2 regions of the Aquibium oceanicum genome follow, and region 1 is predicted to be linked to the other one. Evidence: predicted binding sites of a transcription regulator. Region 1 holds the regulator's gene; the other holds the start of a gene.

Region 1 (5,646 bases):
GCTGAGGCTTATTTCAAGACGGAGCTAGGTCGAGGACGCTGCGCCCGCAAGAGCCGCGGAGCGACGCCTGGTATGCACACTGCGTCTATGTGATCATCCGGCGCAAGACGAACCACACCCGCGCAAGCTCGGGGCGGCGCGCCAGCGGAATCAGTTCGGCTTCGCCAGTCGATTGGAAACACAACCCTGGTTCGCAGGGTCGCCTGCCCCTCTCAGAACGGAATCTCGTCGTCCAGTTCGCGCGAGAAACCACCGCCACCGCCGCTGCTGCCGCCGCGCCCGCGATCGTCATCCATCGGTCCCGAAGAGCCGAAGTCGGAGCCCCGACCGCCGGAATAGCCGCCGCCCTGGCCTTCGCCCTGGCCGCGTGCATCCAGCATCTGCAGCTCGCCGCGGAACTTCTGCAGCACGACCTCGGTCGAGTAGCGATCCTGGCCCGACTGATCCTGCCACTTGCGCGTCTGGATCGATCCTTCCACGTAGACCTTCATGCCCTTCTTCAGGTACTGCTCGGCCACCTTGGCGAGGTTGTCGTTGAAGATGACGACCCGGTGCCACTCGGTCTTTTCCTTGCGCTCCCCGGAATTCTTGTCGCGCCAGGTTTCCGACGTCGCGACGCTGAGATTCACGATCGGATCGCCGGACGGCAGGCGCCGGACTTCGGGGTCCGCGCCCAGGTTGCCGACCAGAATGACCTTGTTGACGCTTCCTGCCATCTCACATCTCCACGCTTGTCCGGAATGGTCGCTTTTCAGCCTGTACCCGTTATAGCCCAAGCGGGCCGCCACCGCACGGGAGCGCGATGATTTACCGGACATGTCCACACGAGTTTCGTTCTTGATATGTTCCTATCACGCCTCCAGCTCGGACGCAATGTCGCCGCCGCCGGATGCTTGAAAACGGCTGCGGCTTGACAGGCCGGCATGACCGGACGCAAACATCGCATCGTCCATGAGGAGGTTCCGATGAGGAAAACCCTGGCACTGCTCGTGCTGACCCTGTTCTGCGCACCGGCATTTGCCGATGACCAGCGGGCACCGACCGATGACGCCCTGCCGGGCGTGACCACCGGCTCCATTTCGCCCGTCGCCGCGGAACCGCAGCCCGAGCCAGACGAAGCGCTGGCCGCGGGTAGCCAGCCCGGCAGCATCCGTGCGGGAAACTGGGACATCCGCATCTCGGGCAGCGTGTCCTACGAGATCGGCTTCGGCGATCGCAACGGATCCAGGAGGCGCTGAACGCGTTTTGCCGCGCCGCAGAGCCGTCCGACACCGTCGCCCTGTAAATCGTCCGCCGTGCTCCTCGACATTGCCCGTCGCCCGACGGGCAGAACTGGCTTCATAGAGACGAATGGCAACTCCATGGACCACGACATCACGCCCGACCGGCTTATCGACGCGAAGATATCAGAACTGGGTGGCTGGCGCGGCCAGACGCTCACCCGCGTCCGGCAACTCATCCGCCAGGCCGATCCCGCCATGGTCGAGACGGTGAAGTGGGTGAAGCCGACGAACCCCTCCGGCGTGCCGGTCTGGGAGCATGACGGCATCGTGTGCACGGGCGAGACCTACAAGGACAAGGTGAAGCTGACGTTTGCCAATGGCGCTGCGCTCGACGACCCGTCCGGCCTCTTCAACGCCAGCCTCGAAGGCAATGCGCGCAGAGCCATCGATCTCTTCGAGGGCGATACGGTGGACGCGGACGCCTTCGGCGCACTGATCCGTGCGGCGGTCGCCCGGAACGTGTCGGAGAAGGCACGGAAGAAGAAGTGACGCCTCAGCGGGGATCGCGGCTCAGCCGCTTCTCGGCGAGTTCGTCGAGGTAGGCCTGCCAGCGCGCCTCCTTCTCGTGGCCGAGCTGGTGAAGATAGGACCAAGTGAAGATGCCGGTGTCGTGGCCGTCGTCGAAGCCGATCCTGACCGCGTAATTGCCGACCGGCTCCAGCTTGCGGATCGCCACGTCGCGCTTGCCGGGTACAGTCACGCGCTGGTCGGGCGAATGGCCCTGCACCTCGGCCGATGGCGAGAGCACCCGCAGCATCTCGGCGGCAAGCTCGATCGGCGCATGGTCGGGGAAGCTCACCGTCAGCAGGCGGCGATCCTTCGAGACCCTCAGTTCCTTCGGTGCGTTCATGGGTCCCCTATAAGCACTGCGGGCAACGTTCCGGAAGGCCCCATCGTAGCGGCTTACCCGCAACTTCGACATTGGAAGGTTACAGAATCGATTCTATAAGCTTCCGCAGGGTGATCGTCGGAGGGGATCGAGATGAATGTGACGCGGCGTGACTTGCTGGCAGGCGGACTGGCGCTGGCGGCGACGACGGCGATGGGCGTTCCGGCCCGGGCTGCCGCGAAGAAATCCTGGTACGCCGGCACCGGCATCGACAATGGCGTCAGCTGGAAGCGCACCAATTTCGATGTCATCGATCCGATCTGGCACAAGCAGATCGTCAAGTACTTTTCCGCCGAACCGGCGGGCACGGTGGTCGTCGATACCCAGCACCATTTCCTCTATCTGATCGTCGAGAACCAGACGGCGGTGCGCTATGGCGTCGGCGTCGGCAAGGAGGGCTTCAAATGGTACGGGCGCGCCAACGTGGCGCGCAAGGCGCTGTGGCCGCGCTGGACCCCGCCGCCGGAGATGCACGAGCGCAAGCCCGGCCTGCCGCAGTTCATCGAGGGCGGCGCGCCGGACAATCCGCTCGGCCCGCGCGCGCTCTACCTCCATCGCGACGGGGCCGACACGGGCTACCGCTTCCACGGTACCGTCGAGCCATGGAGCATCGGCAAGGACGTCTCGTCCGGCTGTATCCGCATGTTCAACGAGGACGTGATGGACCTCTACCAGCGCTGCCCGGTCGGCACCGCGGTCCAGGTCCTGCCGCATATCGCCGACAACGCGCCGAAGAAGAGCTGAACCGACATGACCCTTTTCTTCGGAATGAGGCGCCGGCTCTTCGCCGCGCTCGCGTTCGCTCTGCTGGCCGGCTGCACCTCCACCACGGCCACGCTTGAACCGCCGGTGCCCGACGTCACCAACGCGCCGGCCGCCGGCTTCGCCAACGTCCAGCCGGGCAGCGAGGAGGATTTTATCCTCAACGTCGGCCGCCGGACCTACTTCGCGCAAGGATCGGCCGAACTCGACCAGACCGCCAGGGTGACGCTCGACAACCAGGCCGCCTGGCTGCAGAAGCATCCGCAATGGCTGGTCAAGCTACAGGGGTTCGCCGACGACCCCGGCGGCGATGCGGCCATGGTGGAGCTGTCGCGCCGCCGCGCCGAGGCAGTGATGAACTACCTCGCCGCCGCCGGCGTCGCCCGCGACCGCATGTGGGCCAAGGGATACGGGAAGGAGCGCGTGGTTCGCGACTGCGCCGACACCGCCTGCAAGGTGCAGAACCGCCGCGTCATATCCAACCTTCGCGAGGAGAAGGACGGCGCCGCCTGAGCGCGTCGCCTTCGCGCTGCAACCGCTTGATCGCGATCGGCGCCTTCCAGCCGGCTTTCGTGTTCGCCACAAGCGGATAGACACGCCCCCATTGCGGCGCCGGGCTGTTTCGCCGTCGCCGATCAGCCGTACCGCACCCTCGGCACCGGTTGGCGTATTTCGGCCCCGCCAGCGTCAACTGGCTTCCAGCTCGGCGACGCCGGACTGTTTACTCGAATTAAAACTATTGCGGAACAAGAATGGAACAGATAGGTTTGTTCCGGTTTTGTTTTTAGGCGTTCGATTCCCTGAGGGGTGCCAATATGCTCACGCGCAAGCAACACGAACTCCTGCTCTTCATCCATGAGCGGCTGAAGGAATCCGGTATTCCTCCGTCCTTCGACGAGATGAAGGAGGCGCTCGACCTGGCGTCTAAATCGGGCATCCATCGCCTGATAACAGCGCTCGAGGAGCGCGGCTTCATCCGGCGGCTGCCCAACCGGGCCCGCGCGCTGGAGGTCATCCGGCTGCCCGATTCCATCGCGCCGGGGCTGGGTGGACCGCGCAAGTTCTCCCCGAGCGTCATCGAGGGCAGCCTCGGAAAGCGCCCCGATCCGGCGCCCGCGCGCCAGGCGAGCAACGACGACGCGGCCGGCATCTCCATCCCCGTCATGGGCCGGATCGCCGCCGGTGTGCCGATCGACGCCATCCAGCACCAGACGCATTCGGTCGCGGTGCCGCCCGACATGCTCTCCGGCGGCGAACATTTCGCGCTCGAGGTCCGCGGCGATTCCATGATCGAAGCGGGCATACTCGACGGCGACACCGTCGTGATCCGCAGCACCTCCACCGCCAGTCCGGGCGAGATCGTCGTGGCCCTGGTCGACGACGAGGAAGCCACCCTCAAGCGGTTCCGCCGCAAGGGCGCCTCGATCGCGCTCGAAGCGGCCAATCCAGCCTACGAGACGCGCATCTTCGGGCCGGACCGGGTGAAGGTCCAAGGCCGTCTCGTCGGTCTGATCCGGCGCTACTAAACGCCAGACGTCTTCGGCGTTCGCATACGCCGCCTGATGCTTACCCTGCGCAATCAGTCCGCATCGCGCTTGTAGGGCGGCATTCCGCGGGCTTCGCGGGACCAACGCCGATGCTCGTGCCAGGGCCTGTAGGGTTCCCGGACGGCGAACCGTATCTCCGCAGGCCTTCCCTGCCCTGCCCCGGCGAAGCGGATTTCGGCGCTGCCGCGCCGCGCAAGGTCGCGCTTGGTGACCACGAGCAACTTCGCCGGGTCGCACGGGTTAACCGCCGTGGCATCGTCAATAACGAGGACGTCGGCAAAATCGCAGAATTGGCGCGCGTTCCCCTCCGCGGAAACGAACGCCACGATCGCACCGCCGCCGTGTCGCGCGATGCAACTTGTCTCGTCGCAAGCGAAAGCTCCGGGGACCAGCCCGTCCAGCATGGCGGCGGTCAGCGGTTCGGCGCTGACGACCGGCACAGCAACACCGTGCGTCATCGCCGCGTCCATCCAGATGCCAGTGACGAAGCGGTTGGGTCGCCTCTTGTTGACCGCCAGTTCCCCGGCCTCCGTCCGCATGGCGATCAAGTCTCCCTCCTCCGAGAGCAGGAGGTTCGGGAGATCCCGCGTCGCGATGAGCACTATACCGGCAACGAGCAACGGAACGGCGGCGAGACGAAGCCAGGTCGAAAGGACAGTCAAGAGGACGAGAGCAATGGTCATCGACAGCACCGCCGATAGCGGGATCGTGCCCACGGCATCGAAAGGCGTGCGTTCGGCGAGCCATCCCGCGATCGAGACCATGATCCCGATGCCCCACCCCATGATGTCGAGCGCGAAGCCTTCGAGGCCGAACGGCATAAGGATGCCAGCGAGAACCGCCGAGGGCATGATGACGAAGGATACGACGGGCATCGCGCCGAGGTTGGCGAGGAGGCCGAGTGGCGCCATGCGGTGGAAGTGCCAGACGCCGTACAGCGCCGTTGCCGTCCCCGCCACCAGCGAGGTCATCGCAATTCCGGCGCAATAGAGAAGCAGAAGCCGAAAGCCGCCTCCGACCAGCGAGCGTTGCCGCGGCTGTCCGCCCGTGAAACCGTTCAGCCGACGCTCCGACCACCAGGCATAGGCCGCGATGAGCGCAGCCGTGGCGGCGAACGACATCTGGAAGCTCGGCCCGACCACCTCATGCGGCGCTATCGCAATGA
Region 2 (5,646 bases), 2.5 Mb from region 1:
TGGCGCCGGTCGTGCTCGAAATCGACGTCGATGTCGGGCGGCTCGTTGCGCTCCTCCGAGATGAATCGCTCGAACAAAAGGTCCATGATGTCTGGGCCGACGTCGGTGATGCCGATGCAGTAGCAGATCACCGAATTGGCGGCCGATCCGCGCCCTTGGCACAGAATGCCCTTCGAGCGGGCATGCTGGACGATGTCGTGGACGGTCAGGAAATAGCGGGCGTATTGCAGCTTCTCGACCACGGCCAGCTCGTGGCGGATGAGCGCCGCGATCCTGTCCGGGGTACCGTCGGGATAGCGCCAGGCCGCACCCTCCCAGGTGAGGCGGGCGAGTTCCTCCTGGGGCGAGGCGCCGTCGCGGGTCGGCTCGTCGGGATAGTTGTAGCGCAGGTCGTTGAGCGAGAAATCGAGCTCCCATGCGAAGCGCAGCGTTTCGGCCAGTGCCTCGGGATGCTGCCGGAACAGTCGCGCCATCTCCCATGGCGGCTTGAAGTGCCGTTCCGCATGGGCGCGCAGTTCGAAGCCGGCATCGGCCACCGGCGTGTTGAGGCGGATGGCCGTGACGAGATCCTGCAAGGGCCGCCGGCCGGGCTCGTGGTAGAGCACGTCGTTGCAGGCCATCAGCGGCAGGCCGGCGGCATCCGCCAGGGCCGCGGCCTGTTCGAGGCGCCAGCGGTCCCTGCCGGCGTAAGCGGGCGCGACCGCCACCCGCATGGCCCGGCCGAAACGGTCGCCTAGGCCGCGCAGAAGCGAAAGTTCCGCCGCTCCCTCCGCCTCCAGGCGCGGCAGGACGGCGAGCGACATGTCGTTGCCCCACTCCATCAGGCCGGGCAGCCGCAGGTCGGGGTTGCCCTTTTCGCCGAGCGCGTTGGCCTCGGTCAGCATACGGCACAGATGCCCCCAGCCCTGCCTGTTGCGGGGATAGGCGAGCACGTCCGGCGTGCCGTCGGAAAAGACGAGGCGGCAGCCGGGATGATAGGCGAGGCCCTCCTTCTCCGCCATCTTCCAGGCCCGCACGACGCCCGCGACGGTGTTGCGGTCGGCGAGCCCCAGGGCGGCGATGCCGAGGCGCCTGGCCGTCACCGCCATCTCCTCGGGGCCGGAGGCGCCGCGCAGGAAGGAGAAGTTCGACTGTACCGCGAATTCGGCATAGGCCGGCGCATCGGGCCGGGGGGAGGCCGTGGCGGTCATGCGAACAGGCCGTGCACGAACCAGCGCGGCATGACCGGTGAGCCGTCGTAAAGACCTTCTCGGCACAGCCAGAAACGCCGGCCCCTCGTATCCTCGACGCGGTAATAGTCCCGGGTCCGCTCCTCCGCCGAGGCACGCCACCATTCCGGCGCGATGCGCTCGGGACCCTCGGCGCGGGCGACGCGGTAAAGCGTGCGCCGCCAGCGGAAGGAAAAGGGCGGCCCTTCCGGCACCTCGGCCGAGGCCTCGATCGGCTCGGGGCGACCGAAGAGCCGGATCGGCCGCTCGACCGCCTCCGGAACCTGCCGTTCCCCGAGGTCGAGGGAGAGTGCCGCGTGTTCCACCGCCGGGGCGTCGGCGAAGGCGACGGTCGTCATGGCGCGCTCCGGCAAATGGCTTTCGGCCAGGACCGGCCGCCGGATCGTCTGCCGGCCCAGGCGCGCGCCGACCCGGTCGGCGAACAGGGCAAGCCTCTCTTCGTCCGCCACCCTCGCAGCCACGAGGTCGCCCTGACGGGTGTCGAAGCGGGCGCTCTCGCGCACCGAAAGCCGGACCAGATCGAAGCCGTAACCGGCGTCGATCTCGGTCGCGGAAAGTTTCTCGTGAAACAATTTGCGGATCAGGTGTGGCTCGCGCATCGGCCGCGACGTCCCGACGGCGACGCGGCTGACGTCGCCGTCGACCCGGAAGAGCGCCAGTTCCAGGAGCCGCGCTCCCTCGCCGCGCGTCTCGAGACTGCCTTTGGCCGTCACGGCCAGCAGGAAGACGAGTTCCTCGATGTCTTCCATGCGCTGCACGGGTTCGGCGAGGTTGCGCTCGACGGAGAGGGTGGCGACCGGCAGGCGCGGCGAGACGGCTTCCTCCACCCGGCCGAGCGCCTGGTCGAGGCGGGTCACCGGCATGCGGCCGAAGCGGCGCGCCAGCGGCGCGCGCGGTGCGTCGAGGATGGCGCCGACGCTGCGCAGCCCGACGCTCTCCAGCGCGGCGCACACCGTCCCGTCGAGGCGCAGGGCGGCAAGCGGCAGGCCTGCCAGAAAAGCCGCTTCCTCCCCCGGCGCGATGATCGTCGCGCCGGAAAAGCGCGCCGCGGCCCAGGCCGTCCCGGCTGTCGAGGCGATGCCGGCGCGGGCGCGAAAACCCTGTTCGGAAAGTCGTGCCAGAAGGTCTTTCAGCATCTTCCCTTCGCCGCCGAACAGATGCGTGCAGCCGGAAATGTCGAGGTAGAGTCCGTCCTCGCCGTCGATCGCCACCAGCGGCGTATAACGATCGCACCAGTCGGCGAGGCCTTCGAGCAGGCGGCGGTCGGCGGCCGGATCGGCCTCGACGATCTCGATCGCCGGATGCATGGCGCGGGCATCGGCGATCCCCATGCCTCGCTTCAGCCGGAGCGCTTCAGCCTGCTCGTCGAGGGCGGCGATCCGCTGCGCGTTCTTCTCGCGACGGCTGACGATCAGCGGCGCCCGCCGCGAAGGCGGCGTCCCGCGCCAGGAGCGGCCGAGACGCCGGCGCCAGATGCCCTCGGTGGACAGGTACGGGAACCACAGAGCCAGGTACCTCTGGCCCTCTTTTCCGGAAAGAGCGTTCATGAGAGTTCCATTCCAGTTCGAAGCTGCCGGACCGTGCCACCCGGCTCTTGCCGATCTCGACCAGGAAGGCCGGGGGACCGATCGAGCCGGCAAGCGGGCCGGCCACCGTGCGGCGCATCCCCGCAGCAGCAGGCGATACGGAAAGCCGCAGCGGAGCGGCTGTCGGTTCCGCCGTGGCCGACTGGCGGAGCAGGAAGACCGGGCGGCCGGCATCCCGGGCGCGGAAATGCAGGCGGCGGGTGGCGGTGAGGTCGACCCTGTTCGGGTTGCCGCGCAGTTCCAGAAGCACGGCGCCGAGCGTGGACAGGCGCGCCGCCTCCTCCGCCACCCAGAGCGCGTCGGCGAGTTTCGGCGTCTCGCAGGTCAGCAGGTTTTCCGGCGTAATCCCGAACAGGTCGAGCAGTCCGGGCGCATACGGGAAACCAGCCTCGCAGTTGTTTTCCGAAGGCGCGATCCACAGGAGCGGCAGGTTTTTCGAAGCCGCCCCTATTGCGGTCGCGCACAGGCCGAGTGCAAAGCCCGTCACCGCGCCCGCGTCGCGCATTTCGGCACCGTGGATTTCCGTCAGCGCGGCGCGCGGAATGCCTCCGCCCAGCGCGGCGTCGAAATCCGGGTCGCCGGTGGCGATCAGGCCGCCGGTCAGCGCCGGATGGCGAAGCGGGCTTCCGCCTTCGCGCAGCACCACCCCCTCCGGCGCGATGCCGACTTCGTCCGGCGACAGGGTGTCGGCGGGCGCGCCCTCGATCTTCGCGATTTTCCGTCGCAAGGCAAAAAGGGTGCCCCGCGCCGCGGCGGAGGTCGCCATGGCCCTGCTTCCTGCATTTCTGTTCCTGTTATGTTCTTATGGATTCCAGAGGCCCGCGAAAGAGTCAAGCGGAGTCTCGGAGAATTTATTCCTCTAGTCCCGTGAGCGGACCGCCATCGGGCCCCGGCCCTCTCGCAAGCGGGACCGCAAAAGGCTATATGGCCGCAAAAGGACGACAAATGGCACGCATCTACCAGACCCGGGACTGGCACGAGCAACTCTCCCCCTCCATCGAGGAGATGGAACTGCTGGCCCTGGAAGCTTATGCCCACCTGCCGGACGAGTTCCGTAAGCTCACCGGCGAGATCGTCATCCAGATGACGGAGTTTCCCGAGGAGGAGATCATGGACGATCTCTCGCTGGAGACCCCCTTCGACCTGCTCGGCCTGTTCGAGGGCCGCGGCATCGCCGAGCGCTGGAATCCGGCGACCGGCGAGGGCCCGAACCGGGTGACGCTCTACCGCCGCGCGATCCTCGACTACTGGGCCGAGAACGAGGAGACGCTGGGCGACATCATCACCCACGTGCTGATCCACGAGATCGGCCACCATTTCGGCCTGTCCGACGACGACATGCAGAAGATCGAGGAAGCCGCTCCCTGACGACGGTGGCCCGTCCGTCCGGCTATTGCTCGGAAAGCTTCATGCCCGGCTCGTAATCCACCCCGTCGACCTCCTTCACCACCGCCTGACCGCAGCGCATGGTCTTCGTCTCCGCGTCGAAGGCGTAGGTAGGAGAGCCGTGGAGGTGCCAGCCCCTGTTCAGGGCCGCGGTGACCTTGTGGCAGAAGCTCGAATCGTCGGGGCCGGAAAGAAAACGGTAGAGCTTCACGTCAGGATCCTCGTTGCGTGGCGGCCTTGGCCAGGAGCCGCCTGGCCTGTTCCAGGTGCAAGCGCTCGACCATCCTACCGTCGATCTGGATGACGCCCTTGCCGGCATTTTCGGGCTGGTCGAAAGCCTCGGCGATGCGCTGGGCATCCGAAAGCTCCGCCTCGGAAGGCGAGAAGGCGCCCTCGGCCGACGCGATCTGGGCGGGATGAATGAGCGTCTTGCCGTCGAACCCCATGGCGCGGCCCTGGTCGCATTCCCGGGCGAAGGCCTCCAGGTCGCGAAAGTCGTTGCTGACGCCGTCGAGCGCGTCGAGCCCGCCGGCGCGCGCGGCGAGCACGATCTGCATCAGCCAGGGCATGAGAAAGCCGCGGTCCGGCGTGGCGCGGACGCCGGTCTCCTTGACGAGGTCGTTGGTGCCGGCAACCAGGCAGGCGAGCCGCGCGCCGCGGTCGCGGCCGAGTTCGGCGATGGCGCCGAGGTTCAGCATACCGCGCGGCGTTTCCACCATCGCCCAGAGGGAGAGGTCCGGCGGCGCGTCCATCGCGTCGAGCCGGTCGTTGGCGTCCAGCAGGTCGCGCGGGCCGTCCACCTTGGGCAGAAGGATCGCGTCGGGCCGGCAGGCGCAGGCAGCCTCGAGGTCCTCGACGCCCCATTCGCTGGACAGCGCGTTGATACGCACCACCAGTTCCGGACCGCCGGAGCCGCGGGATGCGAAGAAGTCGGCGAGGCGGGCGCGGGCCGCGCCCTTGGCGTCCGGCGCCACGGCGTCCTCCAGGTCGACGACGACGGCATCGCAGGCGAGCGACGCCGCCTTGGCGAGGGCCTTCTCGTTCGAGGCCGGTACGTAGAGCACCGAGCGGCGGGGGCGGTATCCTATCTGCATGACCCTACATCGCGCGGAGCGATTTGCCTTGCAAGTCCCGCCGCGATGCGGCACCTGCGCCGCTGGTCGCAGTTCCCTCGCCGCAACGGAGATCAGCTTGGCCGGCTACGACATCGTCATCATCGGCGGAGCCATCGTCGGCAGCTCCATCGCGTGGCATCTGCGCGAGGAGGGTTTTGCAGGCACCATCGCGCTCGTCGAACGCGACCCGCAGTTCGCGCGGGCGGCGACGACGCTCTCCTGCGCCTCGATCCGCCAGCAGTTCTCGATCGCGGAGAACATCCGGCTCTCGCAATACACGCTCGCCCTGTTCCGGCGCCTGAAGCAGGAATTCGGTGCTGAGGCCGACAT

What was found. The regulator LexA, encoded in region 1, represses DNA repair genes until DNA is damaged. The targets are predictions, from matches to a motif close to TGTTCNNNNTGTGTTCNG.
Region 2: a site for LexA is predicted at 3,602-3,619, ahead of BSQ44_RS27380 (ImuA family protein). Genes of this name have one in related genera too.

Annotation. Positions count from the first base shown of each region.
Region 1 is NZ_CP018171.1:3,009,702-3,015,347, forward strand. Features, by position in the region: gene BSQ44_RS14675 (single-stranded DNA-binding protein) at 213-716, opposite strand; gene BSQ44_RS14680 (hypothetical protein) at 966-1,238, shown strand; gene BSQ44_RS14685 (DUF1801 domain-containing protein) at 1,362-1,772, shown strand; gene BSQ44_RS14690 (gamma-butyrobetaine hydroxylase family protein) at 1,777-2,133, opposite strand; gene BSQ44_RS14695 (L,D-transpeptidase) at 2,266-2,916, shown strand; gene BSQ44_RS14700 (OmpA family protein) at 2,923-3,447, shown strand; gene lexA (transcriptional repressor LexA) at 3,750-4,460, shown strand; gene BSQ44_RS14710 (ComEC/Rec2 family competence protein) at 4,514-5,646, opposite strand, start outside.
Region 2 is NZ_CP018171.1:355,995-361,640, reverse strand. Features, by position in the region: gene BSQ44_RS01830 (error-prone DNA polymerase) at 1-1,190, opposite strand, end outside; gene BSQ44_RS01825 (Y-family DNA polymerase) at 1,187-2,641, opposite strand; gene BSQ44_RS27380 (ImuA family protein) at 2,583-3,581, opposite strand; gene BSQ44_RS01815 (metallopeptidase family protein) at 3,761-4,183, shown strand; gene BSQ44_RS01810 (DUF1737 domain-containing protein) at 4,206-4,412, opposite strand; gene BSQ44_RS01805 (HpcH/HpaI aldolase/citrate lyase family protein) at 4,414-5,295, opposite strand; gene BSQ44_RS01800 (NAD(P)/FAD-dependent oxidoreductase) at 5,393-5,646, shown strand, end outside.